4 regions of the Sphingobium sp. DN12 genome follow, and region 1 is predicted to be linked to each of the others. Evidence: predicted binding sites of a transcription regulator. Region 1 holds the regulator's gene; each other region holds the start of a gene.
What was found. Region 1 encodes LexA, which represses DNA repair genes until DNA is damaged. Its sites were predicted from a motif close to GTTCCNCNCTTGTTCT; they were not measured.
Positions count from the first base shown of each region.

Region 2: recA (recombinase RecA) is a predicted target of LexA. The motif match lies at 2,309-2,324, and genes of this name have one in related genera.
Region 3: ACI6S0_RS16015 (ImuA family protein) is a predicted target of LexA. The motif match lies at 1,585-1,600, and genes of this name have one in related genera.
Region 4: ACI6S0_RS10695 (ATP-dependent helicase) is a predicted target of LexA. The motif match lies at 1,946-1,961, and genes of this name have one in related genera.

Region 1 is NZ_CP173717.1:1,154,472-1,158,721, reverse strand. It holds gene ACI6S0_RS05495 (molybdopterin molybdotransferase MoeA) at 1-1,168, shown strand, start outside; gene lexA (transcriptional repressor LexA) at 1,273-1,950, shown strand; gene ACI6S0_RS05485 (DUF4440 domain-containing protein) at 2,059-2,775, shown strand; gene ACI6S0_RS05480 (ComEC/Rec2 family competence protein) at 2,752-4,250, opposite strand, start outside.
Region 2 is NZ_CP173717.1:3,477,728-3,481,977, forward strand. It holds gene ACI6S0_RS16340 (ATP-binding protein) at 1-1,845, shown strand, start outside; gene ACI6S0_RS16345 (response regulator) at 1,930-2,286, shown strand; gene recA (recombinase RecA) at 2,399-3,469, shown strand; gene ACI6S0_RS16355 (hypothetical protein) at 3,647-3,832, opposite strand; gene ACI6S0_RS16360 (methyl-accepting chemotaxis protein) at 3,921-4,250, opposite strand, start outside.
Region 3 is NZ_CP173717.1:3,409,742-3,413,991, reverse strand. It holds gene ACI6S0_RS16020 (DUF6504 family protein) at 1-910, opposite strand, end outside; gene ACI6S0_RS16015 (ImuA family protein) at 834-1,562, opposite strand; gene ACI6S0_RS16010 (SOS response-associated peptidase family protein) at 1,692-2,351, shown strand; partial or broken gene ACI6S0_RS16005 (SOS response-associated peptidase) at 2,475-3,026, shown strand; one part of gene ACI6S0_RS16000 (IS3 family transposase) at 3,066-4,006, opposite strand; AL1L pseudoknot at 3,897-4,013, opposite strand; one part of gene ACI6S0_RS16000 (IS3 family transposase) at 4,006-4,250, opposite strand, start outside.
Region 4 is NZ_CP173717.1:2,267,799-2,272,048, forward strand. It holds gene rsmD (16S rRNA (guanine(966)-N(2))-methyltransferase RsmD) at 1-54, shown strand, start outside; gene ACI6S0_RS10675 (globin domain-containing protein) at 70-516, opposite strand; gene ACI6S0_RS10680 (Rrf2 family transcriptional regulator) at 624-1,118, shown strand; gene ACI6S0_RS10685 (hypothetical protein) at 1,075-1,416, opposite strand; gene ACI6S0_RS10690 (GFA family protein) at 1,523-1,918, opposite strand; gene ACI6S0_RS10695 (ATP-dependent helicase) at 2,032-4,250, shown strand, end outside.

The sequences.
Region 1 (4,250 bases):
CGCGGACGCGCAGGCGCGGCTCCTTGCCCTTGCCGATCCGTTGCCGGCCGAACATGTGCCCGTCTCCGCCTGCGCCGGTCGCTGGCTCGCCACCGACATCACCGCGCTCCGCGACCAGCCCTGGGCCGATCTTTCCGCGATGGACGGCTATGCCGTGCGCGCATCCGAAGGCGCCGGACCGTGGCAGCTGGTCGCCACCAGCAGCGCGGGCGACGCCGATATCCCGCCCCTGCAACCGGGCCAGGCTTGCCGCATCTTCACTGGCGCGCCCTTGCCGGCCGGCGCCGATGCGATCCTGATCCAGGAAAATGCCACGCGCGCCGGCGACAAACTGACCGCGCATGACGGCATATTGACGCCCGGCAGGCATGTCCGCCCGCTCGGTTCCGATTTCCGCGCCGGCACGCTGCTGGTCAGCGCAGGCAGCCGCCTCACGCCGGGCCAGATCGCGCTTGCCGTCCTTGGCGGCCATGGCAGCCTGCCCGTCAGCGCCCGGCCCCGCATCGCCCTGCTCTCGACCGGCAATGAACTTGTGCCCCCCGGCGCGCCGACGCCGCCGGGCTATCTCCCCTCCTCCAACGCGCCGATGCTGGCCGCGCTGCTCGCCGCCCTGCCCTGCGAGGTGATCGACCTCGGCATCGTGCCCGACGATCTCTCCGCCATGACGCAGGCGCTGGAACAGGCGTCACAGGCCGACATCATCGTCTCGACCGGCGGCGCCTCGGTCGGCGACCATGACTATGTCCGCCCCGCCTTCGCGGCCGCCGGCGGCACGCTCGATTTCTACAAGATCGCGATGCGGCCGGGGAAGCCGCTGATGGCCGGGCGCCTGGGGAACGCCACCTTTCTCGGCCTGCCGGGCAATCCGGTTTCCGCCTTCGTCACCGGCACCCTCTTCCTCTGCCCGCTGGTCCGCCATCTCGCCGGATCGCGCGCGCCGCTGCCGCCGGTCGTGCAGGCCCGCCTTGCGGCCCCACTCGGCCCAACGGCGGAGCGCGACGATTATCTGCGCGCCTATCGCGGGGCCGACGGCATCGTCTCGGTCACATCGCAGGACAGCGCCGCCACCGCCGCCATGGCGCTGGCCGACTGTCTGATCCGCCGGCCGGCCGGCTCAGCCCCCGCCATTGCCGGCGACATGGTCGACATCATCCCCCTGACCGCCTGACTATCTGACTGCCTGACCGGCAAAAGCGGCGCATGGCTTAACGCGCTTGACTTGCCCCTTTCCGTTTCCTATGCGTTCTTCATTCGTTCCATGGAGGACCGCCGATGTTGACGCCTAAGCAGCAGGAATTGCTGAGCTTCATTCAGACCCGGCTGGAAGAAGGCGGCGTGTCCCCTTCGTTCGAGGAGATGAAGGACGCGCTCGACCTGCGCTCCAAGTCCGGCATCCACCGGCTGATCAATGCGCTGGAGGAACGGGGCTTCATCCGTCGCCTGCCTAACCGCGCCCGCGCGCTCGAAGTGTTGAAGCTGCCCGATGCGATGCACCGCGCCCCCGCGCCGGCCATTCCGACGCCCAAGGTGTCGGCTCCGGCCGTGCTGCTGCCGACCGCCGCCAATGACGTGATCGAAATCCCGCTGCACGGCCGCATCGCCGCCGGCGTGCCGATCGAGGCGATGGAAAGCCATACCATGCTCTCCGTCCCCGCCGCCTTGCTCGGCTCGGGCGACCATTATGCGCTCGAAGTGTCGGGGGACTCGATGATGGAGGCCGGCATTCTCGACGGCGACTTCGCGCTGATCCAGCGCACCGATGTCGCGCGCGAGGGCCAGATCGTCGTCGCCCTGATCGACGACGCCGAAGCGACGCTCAAATATTTCCGCCGCGAAGGCAGCCGGGTCCGGCTCGATCCCGCCAATGCCGCCTATGAACCGCAGATCTACGATACGCGCCAGGTCCGCATCCAAGGCAAGCTCGCCGGCCTGCTGCGCCGCTACAACTGACCCGGTGAGCGGCGGAGCAGCGTTCCGTCGCCCCGTCCCGTCCGATCCGGGATGGGCAGCCCCCTGCAGCCATGATAGCATGGCGCTGCGTTACAGGGGGTCTGGCTCATGTCCTATTTGCGCTCCATCTGTCCGATCATCGTCCTGTCATGCGCTTCTCCTGCGATCGCGCAGGATGACGAACAGACCCTCGCCCCTTTCCGCAGCCTGATCGAAACGCGCCTAGCCGCGCTCAAGAGCGGCGATATCGCGAAATATATGGCGATGCTCGACAAGGATTATGTCGTCATTTCCGATCTGGGCGAGCGGCGCACCCGCGCCGACCTGCCCGCCTATCTGCCGACCATCTCCAACCCGTCGCGCAGCTATGCCATCCAGTCGATCCATGCCCGCATCATCGACGACATCGCCCTGGTCGATGCCGAGATCCGGGAAGACATGGCCGATGCCGTCGGCGGCTGGCACGAAAGCGATATCTTTGTGCGCCAGGGCAGTCGCTGGCTCTATCTGCACCGGCAGGACAGTTCGATCCTCTATCCCCCCGCGCCCGTGCCGACCGATGCCGACCCGCTCGATGATTATGTCGGCCAATATCGCTCGGCAGCCGGCCTGACGGACATCATCACCGTGCACGACGGCACGCTCTACGGCCAATCGACGCCACAGGATGCGCCGACTGCCCTGATCCATGTCGGTCCGGGCGCCTTCGCCATCCCCGGCGGCGCGGACCTGCTGGTCTTCACCCGCTCGCCCACCGGCACAGTGACCGGCCTGATCGGCCACCTCACCAGCGGCCAGATATCAACCTCCGCCAAACTGCCCTGACACCCGTCGCCGCACCGCCGGTCGCACGATCCACGGATGCGCGTCGCCGGGCCGATGGACGGTGTGAACTTTGCCGCTTTCAAGGCCAATCGACAGGCCGCCGGTGCGGGATAGCAGCCGGCGGTCGATTTTCATCCAGCGCGGTCGGCACCACCAGGGCAGGCCCCGGTCGCTGATGACGATATCGGCCGCCGCGCAGTCCCGCTCCAATATCGGGCGATCGACCAGCATCGCATTGCGGGTCACCAGCAAGCGCCAGTCGTGCCCGCCCCGCGGCAACGTCACCGCGCACAGATCGGTCGAACAGCGTGCCTGCTTCATCTTCGCGATCGCCTCCAGCGTCCCGTCATAGCCCGCACTCTCGCTCAGCACGTCGCGGACATAGTCGCCCGCCCCCTCGCGCAGCAGCGCCATCGTCCCCGCCGGCGTCCGCACCGCGACATGCCGCCCGTCGCCCGTCACCACGATATCGGGCGGCGCCAGCAGCGCGATGCCGATCAGACCAACCGCCACCGGCCCAAGCCCCAGCCAGCGCCAGCGACTGCGCCAGAGCAGGCACCAGAGGCCTCCCACCACGATGATCCCGAAAATCCAGCCCGGCACCGCCGGCGCCAGCATCACCGCCATCGGGCTCGCCGCCACGCCATGCGCCACCGCCAGCAACAGCGCGATCGCCTTGGCCGTGAGCCACCAGAAGGGCGCGCCCAGCCCGGCCAGATCGAAGCACAGCGCCAGCGCCTCCAGCGGCATGATGACGAAGGTGGTGAGCGGGATCGCGACCAGATTGGCCACCGCGCCGAGCAAACCTGCCTTGTGAAAATGGAAAAGCGCGATCGGCGCCAGCACCAGTTCGATGGCAAGGCCGGTCACCAGCATCGCCGCCACCGTCCGCCCGGCCTTGCGCAACCAAGGCTCGTCCCGCGCCATCGCGAACGCCTTGAACCGCCGATGCTCGCCCAGCGCCACCAGCGCGACTACGGCGGCGAAGCTCATCTGGAAGCTCGGGCCGATCAGCGCCTCGGGCCAGAAGGCCAGCACCACCAGCGCACCGGTCGCCACCAGCCGCAATGTGATCGCCTCGCGCCCCAGCGCCAGCCCGCCCAGCACCAGCAGCGCCGCGATGCAGGATCGCACCGTCGGCACCTCCGCCCCAGTCAGCAGCGTGTAGCCGATTCCCGCCAACGCGCCCCCGGCCGCCGCGATCAGCATCAGCGGCCAGTCCAAAGCCGCGCGCGGAATCAACGCCAGCAGGCGCAACAGCAGGAAGATCACCGCCCCGATCAGCGCCGTCACATGCAGCCCGCTGATCGAGAGAAGATGGGCAAGCCCACTGCGCCGCATCGCCTCCGCATCCGTTTCGGCAATCGCGCCCTGGTCGCCGGTCGCCAGCGCCACCGCAATCCCCGCCGGTGCGCCCGTCACCTGTCCGCTGATATGATCGAACAGCCGCGCCCGCAGCGTCGGCCCCTCACGCG
Region 2 (4,250 bases), 2.3 Mb from region 1:
ACGGGCGAGGCCGGGCGGCAGTTGGGCGAAGCCGGCATCATGGCGGTGATGATCGGCGGCGAGGGCCGCATCCGCGCCGCCAACGGCGCCTTCCTGCTGCGCGCCGCCGGCCGGATCGACGCCAACATCACCGGCCGCGATTTCGCCGCCCATATGCGGGTCGATGACAAGGGCCGGCTGTTCCTGGCGCGGGAGGAAAGCGGCGGCCTGCCGCTGCGCCTGCTGCAGGTGCCGCTGCGCCGCGCCACCCAGCCGGGCGGCATCCAGAATGGGGCGCAGGACGGCCCGATGCTGTTGCTGCTGATCGACGAGCCGGTCGGCGGTGGCGGCACCTCCGCCCTTTCCTACATCGAAACCCTGCTCTCGCTGCTGCCCTTCGGCCTCGCCATGGCCGATCGCGACGGCCGGGTGCTGTTCGTCAACAAGGCGTTCGCCCGCGCCGCCGGCATCAAGGATGCCGAAACGCCCAGCTATCCCGGCGACCTGGTCGTGCGCGAGGATCAGGCGGCGGTGGCCGACGCGGTGCGCCGCTTTGCCGTCGGCCCGCAAATGTCGGGCGACATCGCCGTGCGCATGCGCGAACAGCCCGAGGAACCGATCGCGCTCAGCCTTGCCGGCGTGCGCGGCCTGGGCGAGGCCGCCGTGCTGCTCAGCCTCAAGGACAATAGCGAGGAATCGAAGCTCAAGCGCCAGGTCGCGCAGGCGACCAAGATGCAGGCGATCGGCCAGCTGGCGGGCGGCGTCGCCCATGACTTCAACAATATCCTGACCGCCATCATCGGCCATTGCGACCTGATGCTGATGCGCCATACGCCGGGCGACAGCGACTATGACGACATCACCCAGATCAAGTCGAACAGCAATCGCGCCGCCGGCCTCACCCGCCAGCTGCTTGCCTTCTCGCGCCAGCAGACGCTGCGCCCGCAGATATTGCAGCTGCCCGACATCGTCGCCGACGTTTCCAACCTGTTGAAGCGCCTGCTCGGCGAAAATGTGAAGCTCGACGTCAGCCATGGCCGCAACCTCGACGCGGTGCGCGCCGACCCCGGCCAGCTGGAACAGGTCATCGTCAACCTGGCGGTCAATGCCCGCGACGCCATGCCCGAAGGCGGCACGCTCAATATCCAGACCTATGGCGTGCCAGCGAACCGCGTGCGCGAGATGCGGCAGCAAATTCTGCCGATCAGCGACTATACCGCGCTGCGCGTGTCCGACACGGGCCTGGGCATCCCGCCCGACATCTTGTCCAAGATCTTCGAACCCTTCTTCACCACCAAGGAATTGGGCAAGGGCACCGGTCTTGGCCTGTCCACCGTCTACGGCATCGTCAAGCAGTCGGGCGGCTATATCTTCGCCGAATCCGAACTGGGCCGGGGCGCCAGTTTCGTCATCTATCTGCCGGTCTATGCCGGCGGCGACATCGAACAGGCCAAGCCCAAGACGCCGATCAAGCGCAGCGAAACCTGGGGCACCGGCACGGTGCTGCTGGTCGAGGATGAGGATATGGTCCGCGCCGTGGCCGAACGCGCCCTCACCCGCCAGGGCTACAAGGTGCTGACCGCCAGCGACGGCGAACAGGGGCTGGAAGTGCTGGGCGGCGGCGAGAAGATCGACCTGCTGATCTCCGACGTGGTGATGCCCAATATGGATGGCCCGGCGATGGTGGCACAGGCGCGGCGCAGCTTCCCGGACCTCCCCGTGCTGTTCATGTCCGGCTATGCCGAGGAGCAATTGCGCAAGTCGATCGACATCGCCAATGTCGCCTTCCTGCCCAAGCCCTTTTCCGTCAACCAGTTGGCCGAAGCGGCGCGCGACGCGCTGGCGATGCGACCGGCGGCGGAATGAACTTGCCCGCCGGCAAACGATTATGCTGGGCATCGCCTGCCCCTTTGGCTAGCGATGGGAAGCAAAAACAAGGGACAAGGGCGCATGGCTGACGGCAAGTCCATCCTCATCGTCGAGGATGAAGCAATGATCGGCATGATGCTGGAAGATTATCTCGACGCGCTCGGCTATCGCCTCCACGCGACCGCCGCGTCGGTGGACGAGGCGTGCGCCCTGGCGCGCGAGGGCGGGTTCGACGCCGCCCTGCTCGACTGCAATCTCCAGGGTGAAAAAAGCTGGCCGGTCGCCGACATATTGGCGCAGCAGTCGATCCCCTTCCTGTTCGCCACCGGCGGCATGGCGGATGATCTGCCGCCGGGCCATGCCGATCGCCCGACGCTCGCCAAGCCCTTCACCATCGGCGCCGTGGAGCGCGCGCTGGAGAAGATTCTCGCCGACTGAATAGGCAGGATAGGAAATTTCCGTTCCCCTCTTGTTCCGCAGGAACAAAAAGGATACATCATTGGCAGGCGCCGAGTGACTCGACGCGATCCGCTTGACAGGGGATAGGCCGATGACCGCTATGCTCTCACTCATCGATTCCAAGAAGACAGGCACAATGGACAGACAGAAAGCATTGGAGGCGGCGCTCGCCCAGATTGATCGCGCCTTCGGCAAGGGCAGCGCGATGAAGCTCGGCAGCCGCGAGAAGATCGAGATTGAATCGATCTCGACCGGTTCGCTCGGCCTCGACATCGCGCTCGGCATCGGCGGCCTGCCCAAGGGCCGCATCATCGAGATTTACGGCCCCGAAAGCTCGGGCAAGACCACGCTGACGCTGCATGCGATCGCCGAAGCCCAGAAGGCCGGCGGCACCGCTGCCTTCGTCGACGCGGAACATGCGCTCGACCCCATTTATGCCAAGAAGCTGGGCGTCGACATTGACGAACTGATCGTGTCGCAGCCCGACACCGGCGAACAGGCGCTGGAAATCGTCGACACGCTGGTCCGCTCCAACGCCATCGACATCCTCGTCGTCGACTCGGTCGCCGCGCTGGTGCCGCGCGCCGAGATCGAGGGCGAGATGGGCGACAGCCATGTCGGCCTGCAGGCGCGCCTCATGAGCCAGGCGCTGCGCAAGCTGACCGGGTCGATCGCCCGCTCCAAGTGCATGGTGATCTTCATCAACCAGGTGCGCATGAAGATCGGCGTGATGTACGGCAATCCGGAAACCACGACCGGCGGCAACGCGCTCAAATTCTACGCCTCGGTCCGTCTCGACATCCGTCGCACCGGCCAGATCAAGGATCGCGACGATATCGTCGGCAACGCGACCCGCGTGAAGGTGGTGAAGAACAAGGTCGCCCCGCCCTTCAAGCAGGTCGAATTCGACATCATGTATGGCGAGGGCATTTCCAAGATCGGCGAGATGCTCGATATCGGCGTCAAGGCCGGGCTGGTCGAGAAGTCGGGCTCCTGGTTCTCCTATGACTCGGTCCGCATCGGCCAGGGTCGCGAAAACGCCAAGACCTTCCTCAAGGAAAATCCCGAAATGGCAGACCGCCTGGAAAAGGCGATCCGCGGCAAGACCGAGGAAGTCGCCGAAGGGATGATGGCCGGACCCGAAGCGGGGGATGACGACTAAGCAGGGCGACCGCGCCCGACCGGATCAACCGGGCGCTTGATCCTGCCTTTCGTCCACCTCTGGCTTCACGCTCTGAAAAGGCCCGTTGCGCGATGGCGCGGCGGGCCTTTTACCTGCCGGGCGCGCGACGGGGCTGTCGCCATGCAGGCGCAACGGAGGGGAAGAGGGAAAAGACCGCTATTCGTGCGGCCGCAGGGCGCGGTTGAGCGAATCCAGCACCTCGGCGATCGGTTCGGTCACGGTGACGCTGCGGCCTTCGCCAAAGCGGATGCGGGTGCCGTCGGTCACGGATGAGACGAAGGTCACCTGGGTAGGGTTGACCGCGGTTTCGGTGCGATCGACGCCGACGAACATGACGAGCATGATCTTCTCTCCCATTTTCGGCCCGTGCCGGACCCATTGGGTGCAAGACTAGCTGCTTTTTGCGCCGTTACCAGAGGCTTTGTGCGGTTCAGCCTGCCTGGATCGCCTGCAGGAACCGGCTCGCCCGATCGTCCAGCCGGTGCGCGACCGTCGCCAGCTGCCCCGCCGCAACGCCGATATCATGGGCGCCCGCCGCCGCCGCGCTCGCATTGTCGCTGATCTGGCGCGCACTCTGGCGGATATGGTCGCTCGACGATCCGGCTTCCGACAGGCTGGCGGCGATCGACCGGCTGAAGGCGCCATGGCGCGCCACCGCCGAGAAGACCGATGCCGACACCTCATTCGCGGTCGCCATCGCCGCGTCCATGTGCAGATGGCCCTGCGCCACCGTCTCCACCGCCAGCCGGACATGGCCGAT
Region 3 (4,250 bases), 2.3 Mb from region 1:
TCCCGACCCGCACGGCCTGCCTGGCGCCATCGACCCGCTCGAAATGAAGATCGAGCCGGCGCGCGCCTGTCCCCGCGCGCAGCAGGAGGCGGGCAAGATCGGTGCACAGGTCCGCGATGACCTGGCCAATGGCATCGGCGGTACCGATCGGTTCGAGCAGGCTGCGCCGCACGCGCGGCAAGCTGGCGCGGTAGATCGGATCGATGGGTTCGGGCACCTGGCCCAGGGCCTGGTCGAGCCGTTTGTAGAGCTGCCGGCCGAACCGCTTGGCGAGGGGCGCACGCGGCGCGGCGATCAGCTGCTCGATGCGCTCGAACCCCATGCGGCGCAGTTCGCTCACGACGCCCGGCTCGATGCGCAGCGCCGACACCGGCATGATCGAGAGCGCGGCGCGCGTGGCCCCGGGCTCGATGATGTTCGGCCGTCCTGATGGCACAAACCGTGCCACCGCATGGGCGCAACCGGGCGTGTCGGCGACCGCGACCTGGCAGGCGAGGCCCGAGCCACTGACCCGGCGCATCATGTCCTTGAGGAGTGGCACTTCACCCTCGAAAAGATGGGCGCAGCCGGTAATATCGATCCACAGGCCATCAGATGGATCGGGCGCGACGATCGGAGAATAGCGCTTTCCTGCCCACAGAGCGAGCCGGCGCAGGCCCTCAAGATCTCCCTCGGGATCGGCATCCACGACGTCCAGGTCCGGCGCCAGCGACCGGGCGCGCGTTACCGTCATGCCGACGGCTATGCCAAGCCGGCGCGCCTCCTCGTCCACGGCCGCGATCAGGCGGCGGCCATGGTCGGCATGGGCGGTGACGAGGGGCGGTGCGCCGCCTTCAGGCGGCCTGCCGGCTTTGCGACGGATACGATCCGTCGACCAGCGCGGCAGGAACAGCGAGACAACCCGTCTCATCGCTTCCCTCTACGGTCCAGATTTGGGGTTCGGTGCCGCGCGCGCGCTCAAGCGCCAGCGACCAGCGCGGACGCGCGAGACCAGGATAGCCGAGCGCCTGGCTGGGCACGGCGCGCACCCGCCAGCGGGTCAAGGCGGCGCTGCCCTCTGCATAGCTTTCGGGCAGCATGGCGCGGCGAAAGACCATGGCCAATACGCCAGACTGTTCGGCGGCCAGTTGCAGCCGGCGCGAGGCGGTGAGCGACATTTTCCGCAGTTCCCCGACGACACCGCCAAGGCCGGGGTGACGCAAACATTCCTCCATCGCGATGAGGACGTTGGTGTCATTGCCCGCTTCCACGAAGATGACCCGATCGGGGTGGAGTCCGGCGAGATGCAGGGCCGGCGAGAACAGGTCGCGCCAGTGGAGGCACCAGATGATCTGGCCCTGCGACCGCGCGAGAATGCCGGCCAGGAAAATGGTCGCGGCTGCATCGTCGGAAAGGTCCGGACTGCCGGCGACCTCATGGAGCGCGCCGGTCGCTATGCCGCCGCCCGGCAGATGATCGTCAATGGCGTCGATGCCGAAGGGCAGCACCGGATGCCGACCGCCCACGGCTTCCACCTGCGCGATACGCGCACGCAGCTCGTCGAGGATGGCGGTTTTGGACATGGAGGCAGGGACTCGAAAATATATTCCCCATTTGTTCGCTCCAATCCTGCGCCAGAGTCAATGGCATTTCGTTCTTCATATGTTCCATGTTAAGGAGATGGCTTCGAGTCCCGGCAAGGAGGTCCCATCATGTCACGGCTGCATTGCGCGCGGGCGAGCATCGCCGAGATCGCGGCGCACTTCGGGGTCGATCCCTTGCCGTCGGTCGCGGTACCTGAGGAGACGGTGGAAGGGCTGCCGGGGCTGGTCGTCTTCGAGAAAGGCGGCCGGCGCCTGTTGCGGTCCATGACATGGGGTTTTCCGCGCCTGACCAAGGATATGCGCGCGCGCGGCGAAGAAGCGGGGCGGATCGGCTTGGTCGCTGATCTCACCAACCCAATGTGGGAGGAGATGGTGGTCGATCCGCGCTATCGCTGCCTCATCGTGCTCACCCATTTTGCCAATCCCGATGGCGTGCCCGGTGCCAAGACCAGGACCTGGTTTTCGGTGAAGCGCCAGCCGATCATTGCCTGGGCCGGATTCTGCCGAAACCTGCTGAGCGAGGGGCCGGTCTATGCCGGCATGACGATGGAGGCCAATGCCGCGATTCCGCCGACCAACGACCGGATGCCGGTGCTGCTTGATCCCCATGACTATGACGCCTGGCTGCATGGCGGCATCCAGGATGTGATCCGGTTCCAGTTCCGTTCGCCCTTTGCGGCAGAACGGATGGAGGTGCAGCAAACCGAGGATAGCTGGCGCAGCAAGGCGCCGCCGCCCGGAACGCAGGCGCAGGCGCTTTTGCTGTAGTCGGGGCGAGAAATTTGCCGGCTATCCTGCCAGACAGGCGGCTTTCCCGTCTTTCGCGCCATGATAGGATGAAGCTGGAATCGCCAACTGCTCCAGCCGCTTCGTTCGAACAGGAGGTCAGCCATCTGCAATCTCTACACCGAGCGTCTGAGCGCTGCCGAGGTGGCCGCCCATTTCGGCGTCGCCAACCCGGTCATGTCCAATGCCGGTGACGAGGTCTATCCCGGCACGCCGGGCCTCGTGATCCGGGAGGAAGCCGGGCAGCGCATCATGCAGTCGATGACCTGGGGCTTCCCGTTGCGCCTCAAGGGCATGGCCCCGACGGCAAAGCCCAAGCCTGTCAACAATATTGCCGATCTCGCCAAGCCGATGTGGAAAGGCCTGGCGGCCAAGCCGCAATGGCGCTGCCTCATCCCGCTGACGGCCTTTGCCGAAGCGGAGGGTCAAAAGGGCGCTAAGACCCGGACCTGGTTCAATGTGAAGGGACAGCCGATCTTTGCATGGGCGGGGCTATGGCGCGTGAGCGATGAATGGGGGCCTGTCTATTCGGGCGTAATGACCGATTGCAACGAAGCCATCCGGCCTGTGCATGATCGCATGCCGGTGCTTCTCATGCCAGATGATTATGAGCGGTGGCTTCACGGCTCATTTGATGACGCCGTGTCATTTCAGGACTGAACCGCACCGGGTCTGCCGGAGGCATTGGGTTGTGAGTCACGCTGCCATATCGATGTTGGCCGCGGCAGCATAATATTGTTCTTCGGCTTCGGCAGGAGGGATGTTGCCGATGGACTCCAGCAGCCGACGATGGTTGAACCAGTCGACCCATTCGAGCGTGGCATATTCGACTGCTTCGAAGCTGCGCCATGGTCCACGCCTGTGGATCACCTCAGCCTTGTAAAGGCCATTGATCGTCTCGGCCAAAGCGTTGTCATAGCTATCGCCGACGCTGCCGACTGAGGGTTCTATCCCGGCTTCGGCGAGACGCTCGGTGTACTTGATGGAGACGTATTGCGACCCGCGATCGCTATGATGGATGAGGCCGCCCCGATGGGCCGGCCGACGATCGTGAAGCGCCTGTTCCAGAGCATCGAGCACGAAGCTGGCATGGGCCGTTCTGCTGGCCCGCCAACCTACAATCCGCCGAGCATAGGTATCGATGACGAAGGCAACGTAGACGAACCCCGCCCAGGTCGCGACGTAGGTGAAGTCCGACACCCACAGCATGTTCGGCGCTGGCGCGTAGAACTTGCGGTTGACGTGATCGAGAGGGCATGGCGCCGCCTTGTCACTGATAGTTGTGCGCACCGGCTTGCCCCGGATCACCCCTGCCAAGCCCATCTCCCGCATCAACCGCGCGACTGTGCAGCGGGCGACCGGAAAGCCTTCCCGCATCATCTGCCGCCAGACCTTGCGCACGCCGTAGACCGCGAAGTTCTCGGCGAATACGCGCGCGACCTCGGGCTTCAGGGCGACGTCCCGCTGCGCCCGCGCCGACAGGCGTGTCGGATCCTGCCGCTTTGCGACGCGCTCGTGGTAAGTGGATGGGGCGATCGGCAGGACACGGCAGATCGGCTCGACCCCATAGGCATCGCGGTGATCGTCGATGAAGGCGATCATCGCCGGAACGGGCGGTCGAGCTCCGCCTGGGCAAAATATGCCGATGCCTTGCGCAGGATCTCATTGGCCTGTCGCAGCTCGCGGACCTCGCGCTCCAGTGCCTTCATCTTGTCGGCTACCTCGGTCGGGACGCCCGCGCGCTTGCCGCTGTCGACCTCAGCCTTCTTCACCCACTCATGCAGCGTCTGCGGAACGCAGCCGATCTTCTCCGCAATCGAAACCACCGCTGCCCAGCGAGAGGGGTAATCACGTTCGTGATCGATCACCATACGCACCGCG
Region 4 (4,250 bases), 1.1 Mb from region 1:
GGCAAGGCTCGCCTCACCCTGCTCCGCGCAGAGGACAGCGCGCCCACCGCGTAACCATCAGGCGAAATATCAGGCGGCCTCTGCGTAGGCCGCCTGCTCCTTGCCGATCAGGATATCGGCCAGGAAGCCATAGGCCTCCGCCCAGGCGGCCAGCACCTCATCGGTCGCCACTTCTTCGCCCAGCACTTCGCGGATCGCGGGCAGCAGGGCGGCCGCCACCTTGGGATAATGGTCCGGCTGCACGCCCGTATCGACATGGCGCTGCACCATGCGCGCAATCGCGCCGTCCAGCGCCTGCAACTTGTCGACATTCTCGGCAAAGCCCAGGATCGCCGCCGCCAGCCGGCGCGGCTGCTCGCCGCTGGCCTGCGCCGCCTGATCGAACATGTCCTTGATCGACGCATCCTCGAACAGCCGTGCATACATGCGGGTGGTGATCTCGACGCCATGACGGCGCAGCGCCGGGCCGGTCGCCTTCACGATGGCGATGGTTTCGGGGGACAGATTTTCGCGCATGACAGGCTCCTTATCGGGGACTCGATAAGGTTCATTTAATATGCATCTTTTAAGATGTAAATTGAATATATGTTTATGACGCTCTGCCCGCAGGATAGGAGGGCGCGATGCAATTGACCCGCCACACCGATTATGCGCTGCGCGTGCTGATCCATCTTGCCGCCGTGCCGGGCGGACGGGCGACGATCCCGGAGATTGCGGACGCCTATGGCCTGTCGCGCAATCATCTGATGAAGGTGGTGCATGGTCTGGGCCAGGGTGGCTTCATCCGCACCCAGCGCGGTCGGGGCGGCGGCTTCGCCCTTGCCGCCGATCCTGCCGATATCCGCATCGGCACAGTGGTGCGCCATAGCGAGCCGGACATGGCGATGGCCGATTGCGCGTCCTGCGCGATCCGCCCGGCCTGCGGCCTGTCAGGCATATTGGCCCAGGCGGTCGGCGCCTTCCTGACGGTGCTGGACGGCTATAGCCTGGCCGACGCGGCGCGTGACCGGGCTGGCCTTGCAGCGCTCATCGCCGCCCTGCCCGGCCCTGCCGCCGCCGATCCCAATCCGGATCTCAGCCCGGCCTGCGCATCCTCTTCTTCGCCTCGCCCGGATTGACGCAACCGTCCTGCACGCCCTTGCCGCAGACCGGATAGGCCTTCGCCTCGGTCGGCGGCGGCGTCATGTTGCCGCCCACCGTCACAGGATTGGCCGCCGTGCCCACCGGCGCGGCCGGATCGCGCGGCACGTCCGCCGGCGCCGGCACCATGCCCGTCTCGGCCGGCACCGCGCCGGTCGGCTGGGCCGCATTGGGATCCTGCTTCTGGGCCGGCGACGACATCGCCTGCGCCCCGGCCTGACCGGGCAGCGCCGCCATCGACAGGGCGGCAAAGCCGGCGATCATGATGATCTTCATCGGGTTCGTCCTTCTACTCCTTGCCCCGAGCAAGGGAGAAACCGGCCGCCCCGCCTCCCTGTTCCGCGTCAGCGACGAACCGTGCCGCCGCTGACGCCGACCGCACTCAGTCCGCCGGGTATCGATCGAACCGGGGCAGGTCATGCGCCGCCGCCATCCACGGCGCCGCCTCGGCATATTGGACATGCACCGCCGGCGGAAAGGCGCTCTGGTCGTCCAGCGTCGCGCTCTGGATGTCGATCATGCCGGGAAAGACCGTCGGGTTGGTGTAGAACAACCCGGTGCCACAGGTGCCGCAGAAATGGCGGGTCGCATTGTCCGACGACTGATAGGTGACCGGATCGCCCTCTATCGTCACCTTGTCATGCGGGAACAGCGCCCAGCCGACCATCGGCGCGCCCGCGCTCATCCGGCAATCGCTGCAATGGCAGAGCGCGCTGTAAACCGGCTCGCCCTCCGCCGCATAATGGATCGCCCCGCACTGGCACCGCCCCGTCACCATCATCTTGCTCCATTCGCATCTTGCGTGATTCCCTTTTTGTTCTCATAGATTGCGTCCCGCTGCAAGGCCATCCGCCCTTGCCCCCGCAACCACCCATCCCTAGTTGATCGCCCATGACCGTGCCTGCCCCCTCTCCCAACGATCCGCCCTATCTGAAGGGCCTCAACGAACCGCAGCGCGAAGCGGTGCTGACAACGGAGGGGCCGGTGCTGGTGCTGGCCGGCGCGGGCACGGGCAAGACCGCAGCGCTCACCGCCCGCCTCGCCCATCTGGTCGCGACCCAGCGCGCCTGGCCGTCGGAAATCCTGGCTGTCACCTTCACCAACAAGGCGGCACGGGAGATGCGCGAGCGCGTCGGCCGGATGATCGGCCCGGCGGTCGAGGGCATGCCCTGGCTCGGCACCTTCCACGCGATCGCCGCCAAGATGCTGCGCCGCCACGCCGAACTGGTCGGGCTCCAGTCCAATTTCACCATCCTCGACACCGACGACCAGTTGCGCCTGATGAAGCAGTTGATCCAGGCGGAGGGGATTGACGAGAAGCGCTGGCCCGCCCGCCAGCTCGCCGGCCTGATCGACCAGTGGAAGAACAAGGGCCTCACGCCGGAGGAAGTCGGCGCCGGCGAGGCGGAAGGCTATGCCCATGGCAAGGGTCAGAAGCTCTATGCCGCCTATCAGGCCCGCCTGCGTGAAGTGAATGCGTGTGATTTCGGTGACTTGCTGCTACATTCTCTCACCATCTTGAAGCGCCACCGCGACGTGCTGGAGCAATATCAGCAACGCTTCAAATATATCATGGTGGACGAATATCAGGACACCAACTCCAGCCAGTATCTCTGGCTCCGCCTGCTCGCCCAGACCCGCAAGAATATCTGCTGCGTCGGTGACGACGATCAGTCCATCTATTCATGGCGTGGCGCAGAAGTTGCCAATATCCTACGGTTTGAAAAGGATTTTCCGGGTGCTGTGATCGTTCGCCTGGAACAGAATTACCGCTCCACCCCGCATATCCTGGGCGCCGCCTCCGGGGTGATTGCGGAAAATGGCAATCGCCTGGGCAAGACCCTGTGGACCGACATCGACGTTGGCGAGAAGGTGCGCGTGCTCGGCGTGTGGGACGGGCCGGAGGAAGCCCGCCGCGTCGGCGACGAGATCGAGGCGATCGCTCGCGCCGGCGGTTCGCTGGACGAGGTCGCGATCCTTGTCCGCGCCCAGCACCAGACCCGCGAATTCGAAGACCGCTTCATCCAGATCGGCCTGCCCTATCGCATCGTCGGCGGCTTCCGCTTCTATGAGCGCGCCGAAATCCGCGACGCGCTCGCCTATCTGCGCCTCGTCAACCAGCCGGCCGACGACCTGGCCTTCGAACGCATCGTCAACGTGCCGAAGCGCGGCCTGGGCGACAAGGCGGTCGAGAAGCTGCATCGGCTGGCGCGCGCGGAGGGCGTTCCCCTAGCCCTCGCCGCTGCCCGCATCCTCGACACCGACGAACTGACGCCCCAGGCGCGCCGTTCGCTCGGCGCCTTCATCGGCGACCTCGCCCGCTGGCGCGATCGCGCCGCACAACTGCCCCATGCCGAACTGGCGCGCCAGATCCTGGACGAAAGCGGCTATACCGCCACGCTCCAGGCCGAACGCTCCACCGAAAGCGCCGGCCGCCTCGAAAATCTGAGCGAACTCACCCGCGCGATGGAGGAATATGAGACGCTGGGCGCCTTCCTCGAACATGTCAGCCTGGTCATGGACAATGAGGCGCAGCAGGACGAGCAGAAGCTCACCATCATGACCATCCACGCCGCCAAGGGGCTGGAATTCGACAATGTCTTCCTCGCCGGCTGGGAGGAAGGCATCTTCCCCTCGCAGCGCGCGCTGGACGAAGGCGGGCTCAACAGCCTGGAGGAGGAACGGCGCCTCGCCTATGTGGCGATCACGCGCGCGCGCAAGCGCTGCACCATCCTCCACGCCGCCAATCGCCGCATCTATGGCCAGTGGACCAGTAGCATCCCCTCCCGCTTCGTCGGCGAATTGCCACCCGAACATGTGGATGAGGAAAGCAGCATGTCCGGCGGCGCCTCGCTCTGGCGCGCCAACTGGTCCGAACGGGACGATCCCTTCGCCAATGTCGCGCGCGGCTCGTCGCGCGGCCCCGGCTGGCAGCGCGCCCAGACCAGCGGCCAGTTCAGCCGCGAACCCGTGCGAATCGTCGAAGCCCGCACCTCCGCCGTGTCGCTCGGCAACAAGGGCCGCGACGATGTGGCCGTCGGCCAGCGCGTCTTCCACCAGAAATTCGGCTATGGCGCGATCGCCGCGATTGAGGGCAACAAGCTGGAAAT